One region of the Ruegeria sp. BC8 genome, then DNA from elsewhere that is predicted to be linked to it. Evidence: riboswitches for the same ligand, from Rfam matches in the RefSeq annotation. Region 1 holds a riboswitch; the other holds the start of a gene.

Region 1 (7,493 bases):
GGTCAGGTCGCCCGGTTGGTACAGCGGCGACACAAGGATGTTGCGCCGGGTCTCAAGCCCGGGCTCTGCATCCAGCAGGTTCAGCGCCGACAACTCGGACAGCAGTGGCTGGTGATCGTCTTCGGCCACGCCGCGCAATTGCAGGTTAGCGCGGTTGGTCAGGTCGATGGTGCCGTTGCCGAAGCGCAGCGCCAGATCGCACAGCCCCAGCGTCTGGGCGGCGCTCAGCCGGGCCAGACGCGGGCGTACCCGCACCACCAACCCGTCGCCGGACATCATCGGGCGATGCGCGCCGGGGCACCAGCCCTGGACGACCGGGGCGCTCATCCCAACCCCTCCAGATCGGCGCGGATCGAGTTGCGGCGGGTGTTCCACAGCCCTGCCTCGTACAGCGCGCGGAACCGGTCCTGCATGGCCTGATGGGCCTGCGGATTGGCCTGCTGCAAAAAGGCGTCCACCTCCGGGTTGCCGAGGGTGGCATCGTGATAGAGGTCGAACAGGTGCGGGGCGACGCTGCCCGACAGATGTGCGAAAGACGCCATGTGATCCAGCGTCGCGGCGATCTCGGCCGCGCCGCGGAATCCGTGGCGCTGCATACCGGCGATCCAGTCGGGATTGGCGGCGCGGGCGTGGACCACGCGGCTGATTTCCTCGGGCAGGGTGCGGGCGCGGGGTGTTTCTGGGCGGGTATTGTCCAGGTGGTACAGATGCGCCTGGCCGCCGGTCAGCTTCTTGGCGGCGGCAAAGCCGGCCTCGTGCGTAGCATAGTCATTGGCCAGCAGCAGGTCGGTCTCGGTCAGGTCCTGCAGGTGCACGAAACTGTCGGCCTGCGCCACGCGCTGGGTGATCCCGTCGGGGTCGTGGCCAATGTGCTCGCCCTCGAAGGCAAAGGCGCTGGCATCCAGCCAGGCCTGACCGGCCTGCGCGCGTGCCTCGTCGGTGTAGGTTTCCGACAGGTGGGTCATGTTCAGCCCATAGCTGCCCGGCGCCGGGCCATAGACGCGGGCGGCGGGAGCGTGGCCGGCATAGGGGTTCCAGTCGGGCGCCTCGTCGCGTTCCGACAGCGCTCGGACCGCCTGTCCGAACAGGGCCGACAGGGTCGGGAACACGTCGCGGAACAGGCCCGAGACGCGCAGGGTCACGTCCAGCCGCGGGCGTTCCAGGTCGGTGATCGGCAGAACCTCGATCCCGCTCACGCGCTCGGAGCCCGGATCCCAGACCGGTTTGACGCCCAGCAGGTGCAATGCCATGGCGAATTCCTCGCCCGCCGTCCGCATCGTGGCCGAGCCCCACAGATCGACGATCAGGCCCTTGGGGTAGTCGCCCTCCTCCTGCAGGTGGCGGCGCACCAGTTCCTCGGCCAGTTTCACCCCCTGCGCAAAGGCGGCGCGGGTGGGGACCGATCGCGGATCGGTGGTGAACAGGTTGCGCCCGGTGGGCAGCACGTCGGTGCGCCCGCGATAGGGCGAGCCGGACGGGCCAGCCTCGATCCGTTTGCCGGCCAAGGCATCCAGCAGGGCCTGCCGTTCGGTCTGTGCTGACGCGGCAGTATCGAAATTGCCCGCAACCTGCGGCGCGCGGCCAAAGACGTGCAGCCCGTCGCCGAACTGGCTTTCCTTGATGTCACAGACGAAGCGGTCGATGCGGGTGATAGCCTCGGCGGTGCTGGTGGCCTGATCCAGCCCCAGATCGGCCTCGAGCCCGATGGCCTGCGCCTCATCACGGATATCGGCCTGCAACCGGTCGCGCCGTTTGGGGTCCAGCCCGTCGGCGTTCGAGAACTCGTCCAGCAGCGATTCCAGCCGCACCATGCGGTCGGGCGTGCTGCTTTGCTTCATCGGCGGAGGAATGTGGCCCAGCGTCACCGCCCCGATCCGGCGCTTGGCCTGCGCGGCCTCGCCCGGGTCGTTCACGATGAACGGATAGATCACCGGCAGATCGCCGATCAGCGCCTCGGGCCAGCATTCCGCCGAGAGCGCCACCGATTTGCCCGGCAGCCATTCCAGTGTTCCGTGGGCGCCGATATGGATCAGCGCATCGGCGCCCAACCCGTGCCGCAGCCACAGGTAGAAGGCTACGTAGCCGTGCCGGGGCGTGCGCGACAGGTCGTGGTATTCGTCGTCGCGCAGTTCCGGAGTGCCGCGTTCGGGCTGTAACGCCACCAGCGCCTTGCCGCGCCGAAGCGCGGTGAAGTGGAAGGCCCCATCGGCGCAGGCCGGGTCGTCCTCGGGTGCGCCCCAGACGGTTTCCAGATCGGCGCGCAACGCCTCGGGCAGTTGCGCCAGCGCCGCGCGGTAGGCCGAGACCGGCCAGGAAATCCGGGCGTCCAGCAGGGTATCGGCAATCGGTTCGGCGGGGGCGGTGTCATAGCCGGCGCCCTGCAGGTCGGACAGGATCGCCTCGGCCGAGGCCAGCGCGTCCAGCCCCACCGCATGGGCCATCTGCCAGTCTTTGCCCGGATAGGTGGACAAGACCAGCGCGGGGACCTGTTGCGCCTTTGGCTTCTCGGCCAGGTCCACCCAGGCCATCGCCCGGTCGACGATGGCGGTGATCCGGTCGGGCTCGGGCCGGTGGGCGAAACGGGAATATTCCAGTTGCGGGTCGCGCTTGCCCGGCTCCTTGAACGAGGCGACACCGGCTGTGATACGCCCGTCTACCTCGGGCAGGACCACATGCATGGCCAGATCGGCGGGCGACATGCCGCGTTCGGCCTCGGCCCAGGCCTTGCGGCGCGAAGTGGCCAGCGCGACCTGAAATACCGGCACGCCCGCCACGTCCAAGGGCGATGTGCCCGACGCGCCCTTGCCCGAAAACGAGGTGGCATTGATGATCGCCGAGGGCGTCATCTCGGGGATAATCTCGGCCAGCCATTCCGCCGCCGCAGGCGCCTTGAGCGAGGGCGCGAACAGCCCTACCGCCTGATGACCCCGCGCGCGGATTTCTCGGATCAGGGCCGCGACCGGCGCGGTATCGGCCGCGGTCAGGTAGGCGCGGTAGAACGTCACGATGATGCGCCGACCTTCGCCCGCGAATGCGTCCTCGGGCGCAATCACGCCGCGATCCGGGCACCACGCGCCGCAGTCGGGCAGAGTCTTGGCCCCCATCACCGGCCCGGCATAGAGCCCCGCCGCCAGCGCCATCTGCGCCAGCGCCGCCTGCGCGGCCACCTCGCCGCCGGTGTCGCACAGATGCGCCAGCCGCCGCAGGGTCGAGACCGGCAGGGTGGAATAGTCGTCCAGCCGCGTATCCTCGCGCCCGTCGGCGGGCAGCACCGCCAGCGCGATGCCCTTGGCCTGCGCCAGCGCCAGCACCTGCTGCAACCCGTAGGACCAATAGGGCACTCCGCCGATCAGCCGGATCAGGATGCCCTTGGCACCCTCCAGCGTCTGCTCGACATAGGTATCGACCGACAATGGGTGCTTCAGCGCCGTCAGGTTGGCCAGCCGCAACGAGGGCATCCGCCCCTCGGGCCCGCCGCCGCGATGCCAGCCGGCCGCGAAAGCACCCAGGTCGCTGTCCGAAAAGGACAGCACCACCAGATCCGCCGGACTCTGGCCCAGATCGGTCGGGGTCTCGGTTTCTTCGAGCCCGTGGCTTTCGCGGAAGACGACGTGCATCGGTGCTTACTCGGCGGCCTCGGTGACGCCCGTCAGGATGCCGCGGATCGCGGCCTCGTCGATGTCGTCATGCTCGGCGATGACCACAAGGCGCGAGCGGCGCTCTTCCTCGGGTTTCCACGGGCGGTCATACTGGTGCCGCACCCGCGCGCCGACCGCCTGGACCAGCAGGCGCATCGGCTTGCCCTGAACGGCGGCATAGCCCTTGACCCGCAGGATGTTCAGCTCGTTCGCCAGACGCTCGATATTGGCGACCAGCTGCGCCGGGTCGGTCTGTTCTGGCAGCTCGACCACAATGCTTTCGAAATCGTCATGTTCGTGGTCGTCATGGCCATCGTGATGCGAGGGGCGGGCGTCCATGTCGTCCTCGGCTGCGGCCTCCAGCCCCAGCACCACGCGCACGTCCACCGCACCCTCGGCCACTTCGACCACGGGCAGGGGGCGCGGCGCCTCGGCGGCGATGATCTCGCGCGCCTTGGCCACGCCTTCGGGGCCGGCCAGGTCGGGTTTGGTCAGAAGGATGATGTCGGCGCACGAGATCTGATCCTCGAACACCTCGGACAGGGGCGTTTCGTGGTCGATCGAGTCATCGGCCATGCGCTGGGCGTCCACCGCCGCGACATTCGGGGCGAAACGGCCTGCAGCCACGGCCTCGGCATCGGCCAGCGCGATCACGCCGTCCACAGTGATCTTGGAGCGGATATCGGGCCAGTCGAACGCCTTGAGCAGCGGTTTCGGCAGGGCCAGACCGCTGGTTTCGATCAGGATGTGATCGGGGCGCGGGTCGAGCGCCATCAGCGCCTCGATCGTGGGGATGAAGTCATCGGCCACGGTGCAGCAGATGCAGCCATTGGCCAGTTCCATGATGTTTTCCGCCGGGCAGTCGGGGATGGCGCAGCTTTTCAGGATTTCGCCATCGACGCCTACATCGCCGAATTCGTTGACCACCACGGCCAGCCGCTTGCCCTGCGGGTTTTGCATCAGATGGCGGATCAGCGTGGTCTTGCCCGAGCCGAGAAAGCCGGTGATGACGGTGACGGGAAGTTTTTCGAGGGTGCTCATGCTCAGGCTCCAATCGGGGGAATGCGGGCGGCGCAGTTCTTGCGGAAATGTTCAGGGCGGTCGCGCCATTTCACAAGGCCATCATCGGCGGCCAAATATTTGGTGGCGCCTTCGACGATGATCTCGACATGGTCGGATTCGTTCAGGTTTTCATAGACGAAGGTCCAGCGCGACGGCCCGCCGCGCAGAACGATAGAGCAGCCCTGATCGCAGTTCGACAGGCATTCGACCGGCTTCAGGGTGATGCCTTCGGGCAGGTCGGCAGCGGCCAGCGCCTTGTGCAGCAGCGTGCCGGGGCGCTGGGCGTCATCCTCGATGGGCAGCCCGCGTCGGCAGGTGGTGCAAACCAGCAGCTCGACTGGTGTGGTCTCGGTCACGTATCTCATCCCCCCTCACTCGGTTGTCGGGGGACGGGGTATGCGCGGGCCACGTTGCGGACATGGGCCCGACACCGGAACACCCCGTCCGGTTTGTCTTCGGGCGTTGGCAGGTCTCCCGGCTTGCGGATGTCAGAGCGGCGCTCTGTCGGATGTCCCGCCTTCCCGGCCAGCAGCCAGTGGCATTTGGGCACCCTCTCCGGTCACGGTCGCGGGGGCGGCTGCGTTTGACGGAAAACCGCTGACGCATTCCCTTTTCATCTGCTTGCACAGACACCAACGCAAGCGACATGCGGCACGGGCAGGGGGGTTGTCAAGCGCGCGGGGCCAAGTGCCTCGCGTCGGATAGAAAAAGCGACTTGCCGGGGTCAGTCCGCGGCATCACCGGCCAATCGGTCGCGCAACCACGCGAGGAACAACTGGGCGGGGATGGACGGAGGCGCCGCGCTGACGCTGCGGATCAGGTAGTGCGACTGGGCAAAGGGAATCGCCGGCCCTGCAACCCGGATCGGCGCGCCCTGCGCGATCGCGTTGCGCCCGAACCGCTCCAGAACGGTGGCGTAGCCCGCGCCGGCCATCACCAGTTGCAGCGCCGTGACGGTCGTATCCGCCGAATGGCGCGCGGGGCGGTCGGGCAGGTCGGTGTCCGTGGCCTCGAAGTACCGCGCCCAGTTGTCCTCGTACCCCAAAATGTGGATCAACGGGCCGTTGCGCAGGTCTGGCGCCGGGTCCTGCGCCCGGCAGACGGGCACCAGCCGTTCCGAGCACAGCCGTTCGGCCGCGACACCGGGCCAGTCGCCATGGCCCAGCCGGATTTCCACGTCCACATCCGCGGGCGCGGCCGAGTCGTTCCAGATATGCGACACCAGCCGCACCGGAATTTCGGGGTGCTGCGCGCTGAACGCGGGCAACTCGGTCGCGATCCAGTAGGTCATCGACGATATCGCCGCCCGGATGGTCAGCGCCTGCCGCGAGGCGGGGCCGAACAGGCTGTTGGTGGACAGCGCAATATCCGATAGCGCCCGGCGCACGGTCAGCGCATAGGACTGGCCCAGCTCGGTCAGCGACAGGTGCCGGGCGTTGCGGGCAAAAAGCGGCTGGCCGAGGTCCGCTTCGAGTGAGCGGATATGCAGCGACACCGCCGTCTGGGTCAGGCCCAGTTCCTGCGCGGCGGCGGTGAAATTCAGATGGCGGGCGGCAGCCTCGAAGCTGCGCAGCCAAGCCGGATTGGGCAAGCGGTCCATTCAGCACCAAAATATTTTGCATCTAGGTCGACTTTTTATTCGTTTCTTTTGTCGGTGGGCAACGGAAATACTCGGGCCAACGAAAACGCGCCTGCAGGAGGGCAGAACATGAAGGTCGGGTTCATCGGTTTGGGCAATGTGGGGGGCAAGCTGTCGGGGTCGCTACTGCGCAACGGTATCGACCTGACGGTATACGACCTGAACCCCGATCTTGTGGCGGAGTTCGCCGCCAATGGGGCAAAAGCCGGTGAAAGCCCGGCGCAGATGATGCGCGATTGCGATGCGGTGATCACCTGCCTGCCGTCGCCCGCTGCCTCGGACGCGGTGATGCAGCAGATGCTGCCTGAGGTGACCAAAGGCAAGATCTGGATGGAGATGTCCACCACCGACGAGGCCGAGGTCAAACGCCTGGGGGCCATGGTGATCGAACGCGGCGGGGCGGCGGTGGACTGCCCGGTTTCGGGCGGGTGCCACCGGGCGGCCACGGGCAATATCTCGATCTTCGCGGGCTGCGACCGGGCCACGTTCGAGCGTATCCTGCCGTTCCTTACGACCATGGGCCGGCGCATTCTGCATACCGGCGATCTGGGCACGGCCTCGGTTCTGAAGGTGCTGACCAACTATCTGGCCACTGCCAACCTGATCACCTGCGCCGAGGCGCTGGTGACCGCCAAGGCCGCCGGGATGGACCTGAACACCACCTACGAGGCGATCAAGATTTCGTCCGGCACGTCCTTCGTGCATGAGACCGAAAGCCAGGTGATCCTGAACGGCTCGCGCGATATTTCCTTCACCATGGACCTGGTGAAAAAGGATATCGGCCTGTTCCAGGAGGTCGCCGACCGCGCCGGCGTGCCGTTGGAGATGAACCCGTTGATGATCAAGATCTTCGACGACGCCATCGCCCGCTATGGCGCGCGCGAGCTGTCGCCCAACGTCATTCGACGGCTCGAGGATGCAACCGGGCTGAGCATTACCGCGCCCGGTTTTCCGGCCGAGATGCAGGACGATGAACCGGAAGAGCCGGGGTATGAGGTGATTCCTCAAGGCCGAAGCACGGTTTGAGCCGACGGTCAGCGCAAGGCACGCCCTTTCCGGGGGGGCTCGCATGTACCGACCGCGTCGCTGGTGACCCAGCGCGGACTAAATCCTTGCCCGGAAATTACTGGTTAGCTCGGCTGCGCTAACCATCT
Region 2 (7,493 bases), 1.2 Mb from region 1:
ACGTTTGGTTTTCTCGGGCCCCATTCCTCGGCGTATATTTTTCTCTCGCGCTCGAACCCGCGATAGGCCGACGCATCATGGTTTCCCGGCGTGACCGCAAATGGAATTCCGGCAGCCTCCAGCGGGTCGGATACCGCCATGTGAAACGCCTTCCACATCTCTCTGACCTGCTTGTCTGAAAGGTTTGGGATGCGTTGCCCGGCGACCATGTCGCCCGTCGAAATCACCAGATCGGGATCAATCTCGATTATCCGCTTGATCGCCTTTTCGATGCGCGCATCGTATCTGACCGAGCCATAGCTGCCGTTCAGATCCGATATGACGATCACATCCAAAGCGGCCGCTTTGCAGGCGAGCACGACCGTCCAAACGAACGCCGCGACAGTGATCGAACGCTTACGGATCATTGCAGTCCAGGCCCTCCGCCTCGGTATTTTTGTTCAAAAAGAATGTGACAGGGTCCAAGTCAAACACCAGATCGCCTTTGGCACAATTGCTCTTGAGGATGGATGTTGCCAGCGCGGTGTTTTTGACGACCTGCGCAATCTGACGGTCCGACAACCCAAAGCTTTGTGACAACCAGCCGTAAACCGGGCCTTGCGTTTGAAGGTCACTGTTCAACGCAACCAGCCGCCGGTATGTGTTTGGAGAGAAATGCCGCATTTTCTCCAGCATCTGAGTGGATTTCGCGAAGTTGGCATATTCGACCCGCCCACCGGCATCGTTGTCGTTCAGATTGCTGCGACGGATCAATATCGCATCGGCGGGAACGTCTCCATCATTCGGCTGATGGTGTTTCGTTTTCCTGTTTTTCAGTTTTCCGTCTTCGACCCAATACCAGTAGGGTGTGAAATCAATATTCCCCACACGGTCCTGCTGGCTGAAGATGAAGTCGAGCAGTACAATCTCGGTAAGCTCCTGCATCCAGAATGCCATCTGTTGGTCGCTGACATCGGGCCCGAGGTCCTTGTTGATCTGCCGGTCCTTTCGGCCTTCCCTGACACCCTCTGCAATGGCCTCGGGCAAGGGTTTTGACGACCGCAAGGCCAGGAAAGCGGGTGTTTCCTGAAAATCGCGATTTTGGCCTTTGCCCCAACCGGACTTGCGGGTGCCGTTGATTTCCGAGCCGTAGCGATGACCGGGGCTATCAAGCAGGACACCGTATATCTGCGTTCGATCCGCGGTGAACAGATCATCCGTCGGTTGGTACGAGTTCGGGTCGGCATCCGCTGCCACGAAGACCCGCCAGCCTTCATGGTTCATGCGCCCGCCATGAGATCCACCGGAAATCGCAAGGCCGGGCTCTGCAACCTCGGTAAGATGCGCCTTAGCGTCCATGCTGCGCCAGACCGCCACCGGAACTTTCACCGTCGCGTCGAAATACCTTGAGAAATGATAGTAGAGCAGTGACGAGGTGGAAAATGTTCCGCTTGTACCCTTCTGGTTCATGGTGGATTTGAATTTGGCCACTCTGCCATTGGCCAGTTCTTTTGCCGACTTGCCCTCCTTGCAAGCGTTTCTCTCGAACTCAGAGCGGTTCCCCACGTAGGGTCCTTCCGAAATATCGTAGACGGCCATTCCTGGGCTGGTGCTCCAGGTTTTGGGGCAAATGGCAATTTCGGGGGCATAGAAATCAATCTCGCAATAGGCTGTCTCTTCCTCAAGATCGCGTTTTTGATACGCGCCCCTTGGGACTTTTTCGATCCGAATGCAGCGTTCCGTAACACCATTGGGACTATCAAATGTCGTGGCTTCTCCGCGAACATCGTCGCTCGCCCACAAGGCAGTGGGTGCAATTAAAGCCAGTGACCCCAGAAGATTGAACCTCATTTAGATAGTCCTCCCGATATCATTTGGGGCAAATCGCGGCCTGTTGTTCGGCGGAGATCTTCAAACTGGGGTCGACACTGAAGTTTGAGAATTTCGAGTCAATCCACTGGTCACACCCGCCCGAACATGGGGCCCCGTTTCGGGCATCATTCCAATATTCCTTGGCCCTTTCTTCCGTCCAACCGCAAAACTGAACAAGTGCCATTGCCGACAACGCGCCTGAGGAATGAACGCCCCACATACAGTGCACCAGGACAGGACCCTTTCCAGGATTCTCAATCACCTCGTGTATGGTGGCCATGACAGTGCTAGGTCGGGACGATCTGGCGCTCTGATAGTCAAAGGCTCCGTTCCCACAGCTGGTGCGGCCGTATTCGGTGTTCTTGCCGAAATCCGCGTAAAACCCGGTTGAAAACCCTTCATCGCAAAGTGTTTCGCGCTGAGCGTCACTCAGACCCGTTCGACCCTTGTCGCCGCCCTTGAAGCCAGAGCGATACAAAACCCCGCTTAGGACTGGGCGAAAGAAAGCGATGCCATCGACGCCTCCGTCGCTGCCCTTAGAAAGCATCTGGCTGTTGCTTGGGCCACCGTTTCGACTGGTGACGTCAGAATTCGCCGCGGTTGCCAGAACACCGATGAATATGAGGGACGTCAAAAACCGCATGCGTATTCCTTTCTGTTTTCAGCCAGCGATGCTCACGCTTTTCCTGCCGGCAGTCCCGCCGAGAGGCGCGTTCACGGTAACCAGGTTAGATCGGCGGTTGGCTTGCCGCCCTGAAGCCTTAGATCGGCCACACCAGATTGATGATAAATATGACCACGAAGTAGGCCAGAAAAGCTTTCCAGTTCCATTGGTGTTTGTTTTCTTCGTTGATCACGCCGGCCGATTTCAACGCCAGGTTGGTGATGATCAAGGCGACAACGATAACTGCCGCATGTGCCAGATCGAAATGCAAGTTGAAGCTCCTTTTTGCAGATTTGGGATTGATGAATGCGTGTCAGCAGTCACCTGACGGCAGCATCGCTACGTCCGAGTATCTTCCCTCAGATGTCGTGATCCGAGCACAAGCACCGGTCTCCTTGTTGAACCAGTACGAGGTCAGCCCTTCGCTTCGGATGAGTTCAAACCCGAGACTTTGAATGCCCATTTCAGCCTGACCCGCTCTTGCGCCTTCAAATGACGACAGATCGCTGGAACTGCCCACGGTTGGTGCACTTGCTTCGACTGATCCGCCACTTTCACCGCATCCTGCAAGCACAGAGACACTGACCGCGCCGATCACCAATAGGATCTTGGAGTTCATCTGCTTTCCTATTTTTTGGAAATGCGTTTCATGGTTTCGGGGCGATCACCTATTCAATTCCAAAAATGACGTTGTAGTCGACGGCAGAGTTGCTGCGGTTGATGACCTCGACAACATGATCTCCGGATTGCCAAAGCTGTCCGCGATACTCCTTGTCCGCAGACATCAATCCCAACAATTCAGACCCATCGGGGTTGCGAATGACGTAGTCCAAAGAGCCATTTTGCGGAGCAACGCGGACATAAAGGAACTGTTCGTTCTTCGCGCCAAGAACGTATTGCTGCGATGCCCCTGGCGCGAGTTGGCCGACGAGCTCGGCGCCGGTGGACCCGGAATCGAATTTGACGCGCTGGCTACCTGTAGACCCGGAAGCGCCGGCCATGGCTCCGCCACCATCATCCATCGCCTCGACAACCGACATCTCGCCAATGCTTCCGTCCTTGTACGCAATGCAGCGCCAAAGTGTTCCGCCGGCGTCACGCAGCATGACGAGCGTGCCGGCTTCCGAGAACTGTGAGCTTTCGATCGTACCGGATTGACCGTCCGGTCCACCGACCTGTCGCAGATGGTCGATACACGCGTCGTCGGCGTCTGACATGGCCAGGGCGGCCGTTCCGCTGATCGCAAGTGCGGGTGTGAAAAGATTCCAAAAACTGCGTTTCATAAGCAGGTCCTCTGTCGGTCTATCGTAAATGTTATGTTTCCGGTGAGCAGAAACCTCACTTCGCTTCCCGCAACTTTGCCAGAAATTCATCGCATGCCTGTGCGCTGCCGACGATCTCGTCCGTCGTTTCAATTCCTTGCAATGATGCCATCTCGGAGTTCACGCGATTGAGGATCTGATCTGCTTGCTCGGCGGTGATCAGGTTCTCGGCCTGAGCTCCCTTCAATGTGGTGCACACACCGGCGGACAAGCCTGTCGCAACGCCGACACCCATCGCGGCCCCGCCGCCCAAGGTCATCGCTCCAACCACGCCGAGGATGAGCCCGATCACAAGCCCCAAGATCACTTTTCCCATGTTTTCCTCCCATTTTGCGGGAAAGAGTTCCGCCTTCATTCCTGGCGCAAACCACGTGCCCATCTGCATATCAAAACCAGTGCCAACAGGTTGAGCACCGGTGCAATCGCCGCGAGCCACGGTTTGGCCGACTCTGAGAAAAGGTCCAACGCAAGGACCCAAGGCAGACCCAGCGGCAAAAGGAATACGCCGGACAATGGGTCTCGTTCCTGTCCAAACCAGCCAAAAGTGCCCGTCACAAACGCAAACAACGCCAACAGGTAAAGGGTCGCGAACGCGATGATGGTTATTCTGCAGACCAAGCCGGACCTCAGCGTATCAAGCCAGTGCTGCGCAGCCGATTTCGGCTACGCATCAAACCGGTCACAACGCGCCTTCGTCGCCCAGGAACTCGATACCAGCTGTCGCGCCATCACTGTAGGCAATACAATTCCACGGAGCCCGATCCTCTCCAACCCCAACGGTGACTTGTGTTCCAGCCTCGCTGAACGCGGATGAGAGCACGACCACTTGCGAATTGTTTGTTGTTTTGGCCACGTCTCGCAGACACGCCTGTTGAGCGGGCGTCAGTTCGGCGGATGCACTTGACGTGCTCGTATCGTCACAGGCCGCTAGTAGTGCGAAACACGTCGCGCCTGAAATCATCATGACTTTGTTAATCACTTTCTTCTCCTCTTGGGTTTGTCGATACATGTGGAATAGGTGGCCTCTTTTTCGCGCTCTCACGTCTATGCAGTCATACGAGCATACCCCGGTCTGGTAATTCCCGTTCCAAAAAAGTCTGCCGCCAATGACATGATTGGCAGACAGTTAATCTGCTGATCCCCGGGATCGTGAACAAAGCGTGCTGACGCAATGACGTCATGGGCAAAAACCGGTGCGAAGTTTCGAGGAAGGGTTCGTACGTTAAGTCCGGGCACCGCGTTCTCCCAACGCTGATTTTCGTGAAATGCCTTCCGACCGCCAGCACTCACTCCAGCAGTCGGAAGGGCCCGACGAAACGGGCGACAGCGACAACAACGGAGGTAAAGCTAAAGTTGTGTCGAATTCGTATGTTTGAATCAATCACAGGATAAATCAATGATTTTTCCGCGCGTAAATTATGTACGCTTGCCAACGATAGGCTTCTGCATTCAAAGAGAAAAGGCGAGGCCGCTCACGGAGGCTTGGCAGTCAGCCCGCTTGCGCCCCCGTGTTTCGGGACCTTCCGGGCTATCGTAAGTCAGTTGGTCAAAACGACGTAATTCGCCGCCCGGTCTGTCGCTCAAGTGGTGCCGAAGGGTCGCCTGGATACCTCCATTGCGCACCCGCCCAGAACGTCGTTGACAGTGCAACCCGATTCATGGATGAGATTGGCGCTGATGGTTCCCGATCGTTTCGGCGGTCGGGTAAAAGGGAATACGGTGCGGCGCCGTTCTGACGCCAATTCCGTGACTGCCCCCGCAACTGTAGGCGGTGTGCGACCCCCGGATGCCACTGGGCCGATAGGTCTGGGAAGGCGGGGCAAGCCATACATCGCGAGTCAGGAGACCTGCCATCATCAAACGCAACTCAACCCGGGCGGGGTGTCCCGGAAGGAGGCCAAGATGGCATTTTCGGCTTGCGCCGCTGACATGACTGGTTCCCTTTCCGCCCCGCGATTTCGCGGAGGGCGAAGTGAGCCGACAATCAACACATCACATCACGGTTTGCCTATCTTGCCGACCCAAGGGCGCAGCCGTACGCCCCGGGCCTGACCTGATCGGACGATTGCGCGCCGCGCTGGCCGAAGACGACGGTTTGGCAGGTTTTGACGTTTCCGGTGCGGCCTGCATGGCCGGGTGATCAGCCAAACGGTGCTTGAAGCTGGCGGAGCACCGGCGAAGGCGCGCGGCAAAGGAGTAGAACTTGCAAGCAAGCCCTTCACTATCTTAGCCGTATTAATGGGTAATGGCGGAGACGAAGGGATTCGAACCCTCGAGACGGTTTCCCGCCTACTCCCTTAGCAGGGGAGCGCCTTCGACCACTCGGCCACGTCTCCGCCGACGGGTATAGCCGTGCAAGCGACGGAAATACAAGGCCAATTCCTGCACCACCGGAAATTTTTGCCGGATTGGGCGAAGCCCTTGAAAACGCTTGGAATCGCTTGGGTCTGCACCCGCTTGGGCAAAGGCGTGGTCGCTATGTCTTGCTGTTGGATTTTCAAGAACCATGCGTGGATTCGCGTTCTGCTTCGATTTGGTTTCGCTGAACCAACGTCGGTTGGCCTGAGAATGTACGCGCGGCCAGAGTACGCAATCGGACACAAAAATTTGGGCGAGCCAGGTGCGGTAGGGAACTGCATCTGCAAAATGATGGGTGTCGCAAACGGCTGAACCAATTGGAGAGGTTGCCTGCCTTTGGCGTTGGAACGCGCTCTGTTGGATCACCAGTGTCAGGTGGTTTGAGTTGCAGAAACGGCCGTTTCTTTTGACTGAACTCGGCGGCTCAGCTTCTCCGCTGAACAGGCATAAGAACAGAAAACTTGCCAATTACATGCCAATGGATGCATATTTGCTAAGATTTTAGTCATTTTGATTGATCCAAAAAAACAGTTTCAGAGGCTGGCCGGGCAGTGAGCGCATCCGCGCTTTACAGTAACCTTTGGGGGAAGGGCTGGCATTTTGGCTTGGTTGAAGATTGTTCTGGTTGGTTTTTTCGTTCTTTGCGTTCCTGCCCTCAGTTGGGCAAATATCGGAACCGTAATCAGCGTGAAACAGGGGGCGGACGTGACCCGTGGCGGCAAAACGCTGCCCCTGCGTAATGGGATGGAGGTGTTGTCCGGCGACTCGATCGTCACGGATGCGAATGGCGTGGTTCAGCTTGTCTTTGTGGATGACACGAAGATCGCGGTTGGTCCCAATGCGCGGATGGTTCTGGACGTGAAGATGTTGCGCGGCAACCGCAAGGCTAAAAGCTTTGCTGTCGAGGCGCTGGGTGGAAGCTTCCGGTTCATCTCGGGCAAAAGCAGGAAAGGCGCCTACTCCATCAAGACGCCGACGGCCACCATGGCGGTGCGGGGCACGGTATTTGACATGTGGATCGCGCCGGGAAACCAAAGCGCGATGCTCGTGCTGCACGGCACGGTTCAGATGTGTGGCCTCGGCGGCTCTTGCCGATCAACGGGTCGGATTTGCAGCTTGTATGCAACCAGCCAGCGTGGTGCGGTCGGGCGCCCGGTCGATCAGGCGATGTATGACAAGGCCGTGGTCAGCGGTTTTCCTTTCATTCAGTCGCAGAAAGACCTCAAACCGCCTTTGCAGGTGGATGTCGAAGGTTGCTCGGGTGAATCCCAACCTGCGCCGCGCGCAAAATCGGACGC

What was found. A riboswitch is a leader RNA that binds a small molecule or an ion and turns the genes downstream of it on or off. The one in region 1 is predicted to bind cobalamin.
Region 2: another riboswitch for cobalamin. It lies ahead of ACR3EK_RS16775 (thioredoxin domain-containing protein); the one in region 1 lies ahead of ACR3EK_RS10605 (DUF1636 family protein).

What each region holds. Positions count from the first base shown of each region.
Region 1 is NZ_JBQFIV010000001.1:2,083,758-2,091,250, reverse strand. It holds gene cobG (precorrin-3B synthase) at 1-327, opposite strand, end outside; gene cobN (cobaltochelatase subunit CobN) at 324-3,617, opposite strand; gene cobW (cobalamin biosynthesis protein CobW) at 3,624-4,679, opposite strand; gene ACR3EK_RS10605 (DUF1636 family protein) at 4,682-5,065, opposite strand; cobalamin riboswitch at 5,148-5,352, opposite strand; gene ACR3EK_RS10600 (LysR family transcriptional regulator) at 5,425-6,300, opposite strand; gene ACR3EK_RS10595 (NAD(P)-dependent oxidoreductase) at 6,409-7,365, shown strand.
Region 2 is NZ_JBQFIV010000001.1:3,324,879-3,332,371, forward strand. It holds gene ACR3EK_RS16735 (metallophosphoesterase family protein) at 1-407, opposite strand, end outside; gene ACR3EK_RS16740 (hypothetical protein) at 397-1,830, opposite strand; gene ACR3EK_RS16745 (protein-tyrosine phosphatase family protein) at 1,850-2,494, opposite strand; gene ACR3EK_RS16750 (hypothetical protein) at 2,613-2,786, opposite strand; gene ACR3EK_RS16755 (hypothetical protein) at 2,829-3,134, opposite strand; gene ACR3EK_RS16760 (hypothetical protein) at 3,184-3,798, opposite strand; gene ACR3EK_RS16765 (hypothetical protein) at 3,854-4,192, opposite strand; gene ACR3EK_RS16770 (hypothetical protein) at 4,517-4,816, opposite strand; cobalamin riboswitch at 5,499-5,706, shown strand; gene ACR3EK_RS16775 (thioredoxin domain-containing protein) at 5,810-5,977, shown strand; tRNA gene ACR3EK_RS16780 (tRNA-Ser) at 6,084-6,173, opposite strand; gene ACR3EK_RS16785 (FecR family protein) at 6,883-7,493, shown strand, end outside.